One region of the Streptococcus himalayensis genome, then DNA from elsewhere that is predicted to be linked to it. Evidence: predicted binding sites of a transcription regulator. Region 1 holds the regulator's gene; the other holds the start of a gene.

The links. Region 1 encodes NrdR, which represses ribonucleotide reductase genes. Its sites were predicted from a motif close to ACACNATATATNGTGT; they were not measured.
Region 2: a site for NrdR is predicted at 1,811-1,826, ahead of nrdH (glutaredoxin-like protein NrdH). Genes of this name have one in related genera too.

Annotation. Positions count from the first base shown of each region.
Region 1 is NZ_CP016953.1:1,092,113-1,098,294, forward strand. It holds gene BFM96_RS11540 (CPBP family intramembrane glutamic endopeptidase) at 1-218, shown strand, start outside; gene BFM96_RS05205 (PTS transporter subunit IIBC) at 549-2,732, shown strand; gene BFM96_RS05210 (endonuclease/exonuclease/phosphatase family protein) at 2,744-3,559, shown strand; gene nrdR (transcriptional regulator NrdR) at 3,687-4,160, shown strand; gene BFM96_RS05220 (replication initiation and membrane attachment family protein) at 4,161-5,312, shown strand; gene dnaI (primosomal protein DnaI) at 5,313-6,182, shown strand, end outside.
Region 2 is NZ_CP016953.1:1,251,502-1,257,683, reverse strand. It holds gene ptsP (phosphoenolpyruvate--protein phosphotransferase) at 1-1,259, opposite strand, end outside; gene BFM96_RS05925 (phosphocarrier protein HPr) at 1,261-1,524, opposite strand; gene nrdH (glutaredoxin-like protein NrdH) at 1,939-2,157, shown strand; gene nrdE (class 1b ribonucleoside-diphosphate reductase subunit alpha) at 2,315-4,474, shown strand; gene nrdF (class 1b ribonucleoside-diphosphate reductase subunit beta) at 4,701-5,663, shown strand; gene BFM96_RS05905 (CPBP family intramembrane glutamic endopeptidase) at 5,709-6,182, opposite strand, start outside.

The DNA of each region.
Region 1 (6,182 bases):
ACAGAGGTTTCTTTAGCCAGTACTTTTTCAAGAAAGATCAAAAATGGTTAAAGGTGATTGTCAGATCCACCATTTTTGGATCACTACATGTCGTTTATCCGATTGAGTTTTCTACCTATTTTACCCTTGGAGCGATTTTCTATCTAGCTTATGTCCATCGAGGTAATATTGTAGATTTGATTGCTGTGCCTCTTCTTAACAATAGCTTGTTGGTTTAGAACGTAGACAAACCCTATTAGAGATAGAAAAAATTTTATTTTTGGGCTTATATACCATATAACAGAAACTCTTAGAAATGCTGATATAGCGGTATTGTTAAGAGTTTTTTTATTTCTCATCGTGATTACAATTATATCTCTCTGAGATGTTTTTTCATATCCTTGAGTGGTTAACTTCATTTTAGAACTTTTGGAATTTACAAGATGTAAAATTTTCTAAAAAAGTTTATAAAAGCCTTTACAAAAATAAAAGTTATGGTATAATGGTCTTACAACATAATGCAAACGATTTCATAAAACGTTTGCACAAAATCTAAAAAAGGAGATTGAATGATGAAAGATACGTTCAAAAATCTATTCAGTTTCGAATTTTGGCAAAAATTCGGAAAAGCCTTGATGGTCGTCATCGCTGTAATGCCTGCAGCTGGATTGGTGATCAGTATCGGAAAATCCATTCCGCTGATCAATCCAGATGTTGCGGCCTTAGTGACAATCGGCGGTGTTCTTGAGCAGATTGGTTGGGGGATTATTGGGAACCTCCATATTCTCTTTGCTCTAGCGATTGGAGGAAGCTGGGCTAAGGAGCGTGCAGGTGGTGCGCTTGCGGCTGGGATGTCCTTTATTTTGATGAACCGCATTACAGGGGTTATCTTTGGCGTGAGCGGCGATATGCTCAAAAATCCTGAGGCAATGGTGTCTACCATATTTGGTGGTAAGATTGCGGTTGCAGATTACTTCGTGAGCGTTTTGGAAGCTCCAGCCCTCAATATGGGAGTTTTTGTTGGGATTATTGCCGGTTTTGTTGGAGCGACAGCCTACAATAAATACTATAATTTCCGTAAATTACCGGATGCCCTTTCCTTCTTTAATGGGAAACGCTTTGTGCCATTCGTTGTTATCTTGCGTTCAACCATTGTAGCGGTCATTCTTTCAATCGTATGGCCTCTTGTCCAAACTGGAATCAACAACTTTGGGATTTGGATTGCAAATTCGCAAGATACAGCACCTTTCTTAGCCCCATTCTTGTATGGTACCTTGGAACGTCTCTTGCTTCCATTTGGTTTGCACCACATGTTGACAATCCCGATGAACTACACTTCTTTTGGTGGAACCTATACAATCTTATCTGGTGCACAAGCTGGTCAACAAGTATTTGGTCAAGATCCTCTTTGGCTTGCCTGGGTGACAGACCTTGTAAACTTGAAAGGAACAGATCCTACTCAATACCAACACTTGCTAGAAACAGTGACACCAGCTCGTTTCAAAGTCGGACAAATGATTGGTTCATTTGGAATCTTGATGGGTGTGGTTGTAGCCATCTATCGCAATGTGGATCCAGATAAAAAAGCAAAATATAAAGGAATGATGACTGCAACAGCTCTTGCTGTCTTCTTGACAGGGGTAACAGAGCCAGTTGAATACATGTTCATGTTTGTTGCAATGCCACTTTACCTTATCTATGCCGTGGTGCAAGGGCTTGCCTTTGCGATGGCTGACCTTGTTCACCTTCGTGTTCATTCATTTGGTTCTATCGAATTCTTGACACGTACACCTCTAGCCGTTAGTGCTGGTCTTGGTGGTGATATTTTAAACTTCATCTGGGTTTCTGCCCTCTTTGCAGGAATTATGTACTTCATTGCTAACTTTATGATTCAAAAATTCAACTACGCAACACCAGGGCGCAATGGAAATTATGAAACAGATGGAGGCGAAGGCGAGGAAACTGGTGCTAGCGATAACAAAGTTGCAGCAGCTTCTCAAGCAGTGAATGTGATTAACCTTCTTGGTGGAAGAAATAATATTGCAGATGTAGACGCTTGTATGACTCGTCTTCGTGTAACGGTCAAAGATATTGATAAAGTCGGCACTGAAGAACAATGGAAACAAGAAGGCGCGATGGGCTTGGTAGTCAAAGGTTTAGGTGTACAAGCGATTTACGGACCTAAGGCAGATGTATTGAAATCTGACATTCAAGACTTGTTGGATTCTGGAGAAGTAATTCCTGAAACAATCGTAGCTAGCGGAGTAACATCTAACGCTACGACGGACTTTAAAGGGGTGACAGAAGAGGTTCATACGGTTGCAGATGGGCAAGTGATTGATATTAGCACCGTGACAGACCCTGTGTTTGCTCAAAAGATGATGGGGGATGGATTTGCAGTTGTGCCTGCTAATGGAACGATTGTTTCACCAGTTGCAGGAAAAGTCACCAGCATCTTCCCAACCAAACATGCTCTTGGTTTAGAAACAGAAAAAGGTCTGGAAGTATTAGTGCATATTGGACTGGATACGGTAAGCCTTGAGGGGCAACCATTTACAGTTCATGTAGCAGAAGGACAAACCGTTCAAGCAGGTGAACCTCTTGTTACAGCAGATTTGGCTGCTATCCAAGCCGCAGGACGTGAAACAACAACAGTCGTTGTCTTTACAAATATGACTGCTGTCAAAGAGGTCAAGATTGAAACACTTGGTCAAGCTGCTGCAAATGCAGTCGTTGCAAAAGTCGAATTGTAAAAGAGGAAGATATGGCAACATTCCTAAGTTTAAATACACATAGTTGGATGGAAGAGAATCAGGAAGAGAAATTGCAATTACTGGTGTCGCGTATCCTAGAACGTGACTATGATCTAGTAGCTCTTCAAGAAGTAAACCAACTGATGGATAGTCAGGAAATTGCCGACCCACTTCACTATCAATCCGCAGAAGGCATAGGGATCCATGAGGATCACTATGCTCTTCGTTTAGTGGAGGAGTTGGCTAAACAGGGAAAAGACTATTATTGGAGTTGGGCATACAACCATATTGGCTTTGATCGATTTCATGAAGGGGTCGCCATCCTGTCAAAAACTCCGTTAACGGCAGAAGTATTAACGGTTTCGAGCATGGATGATCCAGCGGACTACCACACTCGTAAGGTTTTACTAGTAGAAACAGAGATCGATGGTCAGACAATAGCTGTTGGCAGTGTTCATCTTTCTTGGTGGGATAAAGGCTTTCAAGAAGAATGGACTAGGCTTGAACGACACTTGAAAGATATTCAAAAACCTTTCATTCTCATGGGAGACTTTAATAACCCAGTCGATTATGAAGGCTATCAGCACATCTTAAAAAGCTCATTAGCCTTACAAGATAGTCATAAAGTTGCGAGAAGCATCCGAGGTACCTGTACGGTTGAGGGAGATATTGCTGGCTGGGAAGGCAATAGAGAGGCACTAAAGATTGATTATCTTTTTGCAAGTAAAGAGTGGAATCTGAAGCGTTCACACGTTGTTTTTGATGGTGAAAATGGCGCTGTCATTAGTGATCATTATGGTCTTGAAGTTGAGATGAATTTTAAATGATGAGAAAACCACATGTCAAATCAATAGAGTTTGAAATGTGGTTTTTGTGTGCTCTTTATTTCTCTCTGCTTTTGTTATTGCTTAAAACATGGTATAATAGAGTACTAAGGATTAAGGAGGGAAAGAGATGCGGTGCCCAAAATGTGGTGGTAGTAAATCAAGTGTCGTAGATAGTCGTCAGGCCGAAGATGGACATACAATTCGACGTCGAAGAGCGTGCGAGGAATGCCAACATCGTTTTACGACTTATGAACGAGTTGAAGAGCGAACCTTGGTTGTCGTCAAAAAAGACGGAACTCGTGAGCAATTTTCGCGGGACAAAATTTTCAATGGGATTATTCGCTCTGCCCAAAAACGTCCTGTTTCTAGTGAAGAAATCGATGCGGTGGTCAATCGAATTGAGCAAAAGCTGCGCAGTAATAACGAAGACGAAATCGAAAGTGAAAATATTGGGAATCTTGTCATGCAAGAGTTGGCAGAGTTAGATGAGATTACCTATGTGCGGTTTGCTAGTGTTTATCGCAGTTTTAAAGATGTCAGCGAGTTAGAAAACCTCCTCAAACAAATTACGAAATCTGCCAAGAAGAAAAAGGAAGACTAGATGAAGCCAAATGATTCGTTTTCATTTGTAAAAAATAATATCGTGTCAAAGGATACGAGCAATTTGGTTCGCCTGTATTTGCCGATTCTGGGGATAGAGGCCACCATGGTGTATCAGTATTTTCTTGCTTTTGGGGACAATGGAGAAGGGATTTTTCACTTTTCTCATATTTTAAATCATCTAAATTTTGGGATGGACCGATTAAAGCAGGCCCTTGATTTGTTAGTGGCTTTTGATTTGTTGGATTGGTATGAAGTAGACAGTCAGCACCGTTTTTTCCTTCGAGAACCTCTATCTGCCCGAGAATTTTTAGAAAATGCGGTTTATCGTCGTCTTTTGGAAAAGAAGATTGGAGAGATAGCTGTGGAATCCTTATTAGTTGGATCTTTAGAGGGGGAAAAACGAACCCTCAAACTATCCCAGCTGATGGATGTACCAAGTGTTGCCTCTGTTCCTACAACTTCAACAAATGATTTTGACATCAACCATTTCAAGGAATTGATGGCCCGAGACTTTCTGCGGTTTAAGGATGAAAAAGAAGATTTGCTGGCTCTGTTTGCCATTGCCGATCAAAAATCTTGGACTTGGTATGAAACCTATCTATTAGCCAAGGAAACAGCTGTGGGACAAGTGATTTCTGTCCAACGGATGGCTCAAAAACTTAATCAAGTAAAAGTGATAGCTGAATTTTCTAGTCAGGAAAAGATTGTGATTGATGAAGCCAAATCTAAGTCCTCAATAGAATTTTTAGCAGAAATCAAAGAAATTCGAAGAGGAACGATTGTTCAGTCAGAACGCAAATGTTTGGAAGATATGGCTGATTTAGGGCTCTTAGATGAGGTCATCAATGTGATTTTACTGTTGACTTTCAATGTGGAAAATTCAGCCAATCTTGCCATTCAGTACGCCATGAAAGTAGCTAATGATTTTGCCTATCAGAGGATTAACAGTGCTGAAGCAGCAGTGTTACGCATTCGTGAGCGCAATCAAAAAGTCAAGGAACGAAAGGAAAAACGACAGCCGCAACCACAGACCAACGTTCCTAAATGGAGCAATCCAGATTATAAAAATGAAACCAGTAAGGAGCGCCAAGCTGAATTAGAGGAGCAAAAACGCAGGTTATTGGCCAAATTAGACCAAGGAGGTGAGTAGATGGAGAGTGTAGGACAAACCTTGTCACAAAAAGGACGAGGCCGACAAATGGATTATGAAGCCTTAGTCCAGCAAATCTTGTCAGATCCAGATGTAGCAGCCTTTATCAGAGATGCTCATTTAACAGAGGCAGAAGTAAGACGGAGTGTTTCAAAGTTTAATCAGTACATTAGCGAGCGAAATCGCTTTGTTCTGGGAGATGAATCCTATATTGCCAAGGGCTATAAACCAATTTTAGTCAAGAATGAAGGCTATGCAGATGTATCTTATGAAGAAACGCCAGAGTTGATTGCTGCACAAAAAGAAGCAGCGATTAACAGCCGCCTCCATCTAATTAACCTCCCAACTAGCCTGAAAACAGCTAGTTTAAAGCAAGTCGATTTGGATGATGTAGGGCGTTATCAGGCTTTTGAATTTCTGACTACGTTTGTAGCGAATTATCCAAATTTTAAGAAATCCTTGTATTTATACGGAGATTTCGGGGTGGGAAAAAGTTACATGATGGCTGCATTAGCCCATGATTTATCGGAAAAAAGAAAGGCTTCAACAACGCTTCTCCACTATCCTAGTTTTGTTCTGGATGTAAAAAATGCCATTGGAGAAGGCTTGGTCAAGGAAAAGGTGGATGAGGTCAAAAAGGCGGAAGTTCTGATATTAGATGATATTGGAGCGGAGCAAGCGTCAGCTTGGACGCGAGATGAGATTTTGCAGGTCATTTTGCAACATCGGATGCAGGAAAACCTACCTACCTTTTTCACATCGAATTTTTCGATGGATGATTTGGAACGTCATTTTGCAGCTGCTAAAAAGGGAGATGAAACGTGGCAAGCCAAACGTGTCATGGAGAGAATTAAATATCTAGCCGAAGAG
Region 2 (6,182 bases), 160 kb from region 1:
TCAGCAACCAATTTTGCTTTTTCTTCTTCATAGATGGCTTTGGCAGCACGGAACTCTGTCACAAGAGCCACCATTGGGAACATAATCCGCAATTGACCATGAACAGATGCACGAAGAAGAGCACGCAACTGCGTACGGAACATTTGATTTCCAGTTTCAGAAATCGAAATACGAAGGGCACGGAAACCAAGGAATGGGTTCATTTCATGTGGAAGATCGAAATAAGGAAGCTCCTTATCTCCACCAATATCCATTGTACGAACCACAACTGGCTTGCCATTCATGCCCTCAAGGACTGCCTTATAAGCTTCATATTGCTCATCTTCTGTTGGGAAGTCTTGTGAATCCATGTAAAGGAACTCTGTACGGTAAAGACCAACGGCTTCTGCACCGTTTTCATTGACACCTTCAACGTCTTTTGGTGTTCCGATGTTAGCAGCTAGCTCAAAATGCTTGCCGTCAGCTGTGACTGTTTTTGCATCTTTCAACAAAGCCCATTCTGCCTTTTGCTTCGCATAGGCTTCACCAGCTGCTTTAAATGCTGCGATTTGCTCATCTGTTGGGTTGATGAGAACTTCACCTGTAATACCGTTTGCCGCAATCACATCGCCATCTTTCACGCGGTCTGTGATATTATTGGTTCCAAGAACCGCTGCAATTTCAAGGGTCCGAGCCATAATCGCTGAGTGGCTTGTACGTCCACCGATGTTCGTCACAAAGGCTTTTACAAAGTTTTTATCCAACTGTGCAGTATCTGACGGAGTCAAGTCATGGGCAATGACAATGACTTCTTCATTAATCATAGCAGGGTTTGGTAAGCGAACACCAAGTAGGTGAGAAAGAACACGCTTTGTCACGTCGCGAATATCTGCTGCACGTTCTTGCATGTATGGATTGTCCTCCATACCTTCAAAAATCGTGATGAACATATCCGTCACTTCTTTCAAACCAGTCTCTGCATTGACTTGTTTGGCACGAATCGTTTCCTTAATCTGACCAACCATTTCTGGGTCAGCAAGAACCATTAAGTGAGCGTCAAATACTTGCGCTGCTTCTTCGCCTAAGCTATCTACTGCTTTTTCACGGATAACAGAAAGCTCGTTTTGTGAAGCTTCAAGAGCTGCATCCAAACGAGCCTCTTCTGCGTTTGTATCTTCGACTGAAACAGTCTCAAATGACAAGTCCGGCTGAACGAGTAGATATGCTTTAGCAACGGCAACACCGTCGGATGCTGCAATTCCTTTAAGCATTTCAGTCATTTTATGCCAAACCCTCTTTTTCCATTGTTTCTGAGATTGCAGCGATTGCATCATCTGCATCTGCACCTTCAGCTGAAATCGTTACGTCAGCACCTTGACCAACACCAAGACTCATAACACCCATGATTGATTTAAGGTTTACTGATTTACCTTTGTACTCAAGAGTGATGTCTGATGCAAATTTACTAGCTGTTTGAACAAGCAAAGTTGCTGGACGTGCATGAATACCTGTCTCTGCCACAATGTGGAAATCTTTAGAAGCCATAGTTTGACTCTCCTTTAATGTTTTCTTTTTGTTAGGTTATGTGATAACCCTTACAATTTTAAATTATACCATCTTTGAAAAAATTTTTCAAGAATTTTATGTGTTTTCGGCGTGGCTTTTTTATGAGAATTACAGAAACTACCATAAAACGAGATTTTCAAAAGTAGATACGAAGACCACATTTTGGGTCTATCCAATAGAAAAAATAGGGCTTACCTTTTCCATTTAGCTTCCTCATTTCCTTGTCTCTCCTTGCTTTCTAGGCTTTTCCTTTCATTTCCAGCAAAAACTATATATTGTGTTTGTTTTTTAATTTTAGAATTATCAAACACAACATTTAGATGCTTTTTGTTGACAATTAAAATTTTTTTCGATATACTTTGTGCATATAGTTTTTAAAAAGGAGTTCCTTTAATGGTCACCATTTATTCAAAAAATAATTGTGTTCAATGTAAAATGACAAAGCGTTTCTTAGACACCAACCATGTTGCCTATAAAGAGATTAACTTAGATGAGCAACCAGAATATATTGAACATGTCAAGAGTCTTGGCTTTAATGCCGCTCCCGTCGTTCAAACACCAACCGAAGCCTTCTCTGGCTTTCAACCTGGTAAATTGAAAAAATTATCTTAAGGTAAACACCACTGATAAATGAGCGTATTTTCGCAATTCTTGTCGAACACTGTTCGACAATGTGCGGGAGTGGGCAACAAAATTGATTTCTCAGAAATCCGTTTTGGCCTGCTCCCCCTTTATTTTGTAGCCATACACAAGGAGAAAAAGAAATTTTATGAGTCTCAAACGATTAGAAGATGTCACTTATTTTCGTTTAAATAATGAAATTAATCGTCCTGTCGATGGACAAATCATGCTTCACAAAGATAAGGAAGCTCTCGCTGCCTTTTTCAAAGAAAATGTTGAACCAAATACCAAGACCTTTTCTTCAATTACGGAAAAAATCAATTATCTAATAGAAGAAAATTACTTGGAAAAAGAATTTATCGCCCTCTATGATCCTGCTTTTATCGAAGAACTAGCAAGCTTCATTCATGCCCAGGATTTTCAATTTAAATCCTTTATGGCAGCCTATAAATTCTACAATCAGTATGCCCTTAAAACCAACGATGGAGACTATTATTTAGAAAGCATGGAGGACCGCGTTCTCTTTAATGCCCTCTATTTCGCAAACGGAAATGAAGCCATCGCAAAAGACATCGCTGATGAAATCATTCACCAGCGTTACCAACCAGCTACTCCAAGCTTTTTGAATGCAGGACGAGCTCGGCGGGGAGAATTGGTTTCTTGCTTTTTGATCCAAGTGACAGATGATATGAATTCTATCGGTCGTTCGGTCAATTCTGCCCTTCAACTTTCTCGTATCGGAGGAGGGGTAGGGATTTCTCTCAGTAACCTCCGTGAAGCAGGGGCTCCTATCAAGGGATATGAGGGAGCGGCTTCTGGAGTTGTCCCAGTCATGAAACTCTTTGAAGATAGCTTTTCTTACTCCAACCAACTTGGGCAACGACAAGGAGCTGGTGTGGTCTATCTCAATGTCTTTCACCCTGATATTATCGCCTTTTTATCTACCAAAAAAGAAAATGCAGATGAAAAAGTGCGGGTTAAGACTCTCTCGCTTGGAGTCGTCATTCCTGATAAATTCTATGAATTGGCTCGTCAAAATGAGGATATGTACCTATTTAGCCCTTATTCTATCGAGCGTGAATACGGCCTACCATTTGCCTATATCGATATCACAGAAAAATACGATGAATTAGTTGCAAATCCAAAGATTAACAAAACAAAAATCAAGGCCCGCGATTTGGAGACTGAAATTTCAAAACTCCAACAAGAATCTGGCTATCCTTATGTCATTAACATTGATACGGCCAATCGTACTAACCCTATTGATGGAAAGATTGTCATGAGCAATCTCTGCTCAGAAATCCTTCAAGTGCAGGACCCTAGCCTTATCAATGATGCCCAAGAATACCTTCATTTGGGAACAGATGTTTCTTGTAACCTAGGATCCACCAACATTGTCAATATGATGACTTCTCCAGACTTTGGAAAGTCCATCCGAACCATGACACGTGCCCTCACCTTTGTCACAGATAGCTCTCATATCTCAGCCGTGCCTTCTATCGAGCACGGTAATAGCCTGGCTCACACCTTTGGTTTAGGTGCCATGGGACTTCACAGCTATCTTGCCCAACAATTTATCGATTATGGATCTGCTGAAGCAGTTGAATTTACCAGCGTTTACTTCATGCTCATGAACTACTGGACCTTGGTAGAATCTAATCATATCGCTCGTGAACGTGGAATTACCTTCCATAACTTTGAAAAGTCCGACTATGCAAACGGCAGTTATTTTTACAAATATTTGACAGACCAATATCTGCCAAAATTGGACCGTGTCAAAGAGCTTTTCAAAGATATCTTTATCCCAAGTGAACAGGACTGGGCAGATCTTCGCGACAAGGTTCAAAAAGATGGACTTTACCATCAAAACCGCCTTGCCGTTGCTCCAAATGGTTCCATCAGCTACATCAACGATGTTTCTGCGTCTATCCACCCGATTACCCAACGGATTGAGGAGCGTCAAGAGAAGAAAATCGGTAAAATCTATTACCCAGCCGCAGGTCTATCAACAAAAACCATCCCATTCTACAAATCAGCCTATGATATGGATATGCGAAAAGTTATTGATGTCTATGCTGCTGCTACCGAACACGTTGATCAAGGCTTGTCACTGACCCTCTTTTTGAGAAGTGACATTCCACAAGGAATCTACGAATGGAAAACCGAAAGCAAGCAAACAACACGTGACCTTTCCATCCTACGAAACTATGCCTTTAACAAAGGAATCAAGTCTATCTACTACATTCGTACCTTTACGGATGACGGAGATGAAGTCGGTGCAAACCAATGCGAAAGCTGTGTTATCTAGCATATACAATAAGGTTGGGAAAATCCCCAACCTTGCTTTACGACTTGAGTAACTTTGCATCTAACTCACGAAAACTAGAGAAGTAAGGCAAATGGATTTCATTGAAATTAGCATGCAGCCCCACTCCTATCTTTTTAGAAAACCCCTTCTTCTTTTAGACGACAATGCTAAAATATGGTATAATGGACATTGATTGATTTGAATAAAATACTAGAAAGTGATACCTATGAAAACCTATTACGAAGCCATAAACTGGAACGCTATTGAAGATGTCATTGACAAGTCAACTTGGGAAAAATTGACCGAGCAATTCTGGTTGGATACTCGGATCCCCCTCTCAAACGACCTAGACGACTGGAGAAAGCTCTCCCACAAAGAAAAAGACCTCGTCGGAAAGGTTTTTGGAGGGTTGACCCTTCTGGACACGCTTCAATCCGAGTCTGGTGTTGATGCCCTTCGCAAGGATGTTCGAACCGCTCACGAAGAAGCCGTCTTTAACAATATCCAATTTATGGAGTCGGTCCATGCCAAATCCTACTCGTCTATCTTTTCAACCCTCAACACCAAGGCTGAAATTGATGAGATTTTTGAGTGGACCAATACCAATCCTTATTTGCAAAAAAAGGCTGAAATCGTCAATGAAATCTACCTAACTGGCTCTCCACTTGAAAAGAAAGTAGCCAGCGTATTTCTTGAAACCTTCCTCTTCTACTCTGGCTTTTTTACACCACTCTACTATCTTGGAAATAATAAACTCGCCAACGTCGCAGAGATTATCAAACTCATCATCCGCGACGAATCCGTCCATGGGACCTATATCGGCTATAAATTCCAATTAGGATTTAACGAGTTATCTGAAGACGAGCAAGACAAGCTTCGAGAATGGATGTACGACCTCCTCTACACCCTCTATGAAAACGAAGAAGGCTATACAGAGAGCCTCTATGATGGTGTGGGCTGGACCGAGGAAGTCAAGACCTTCCTTCGTTACAATGCCAATAAAGCCCTCATGAACCTAGGTCAAGATCCCCTCTTTCCAGATACCGCAGACGATGTCAATCCAATCGTCATGAACGGAATTTCAACCGGAACCTCTAACCACGATTTCTTCTCGCAAGTCGGAAATGGCTACCTTCTCGGTAGCGTGGAAGCCATGCAGGATGATGATTATTTGGTGGGGCTAGAGTAAATAGTCAAAAAGAAGATCCAATCTGGGTCTTCTTTTTTATGAAATTTATGAAAACATGGATACCAATAGAAGAATACCTAAGAGGATGTTTTTCATGATATGGATGATCATGGAATCCTTTATATTTTTCCGATAGGCATAAGAGAGATAAATAGCGACACCCATAAAGAAATAGAGCGGAAATGACGGCCAGTCAATTCCATTGACACCGATTAGATGAGCGAAGGCAAAAATAGTGCTTGTCACAATTCCTGCTAGCAGGTTTTGACTTTCCTTAAAGAAATAAACAACTCCAAATCCTCTAAACAGTAATTCTTCCAACATGGGAGTCAAAATAGAAATTCCTACGATAAACAATAGAGAAGAAGGGAGATGTTGGAGTGTAACCAGTTCACCAATCTTATCTATCATTGCTTGATTATTAGTGGTTTCTTGATGAGAGAGAAGCGCCGTGATTATCCCACCAAATGCAGTTGCCACATAGACCAAGACTGTGTAGCCTAGGAGAGGCAAAAGATG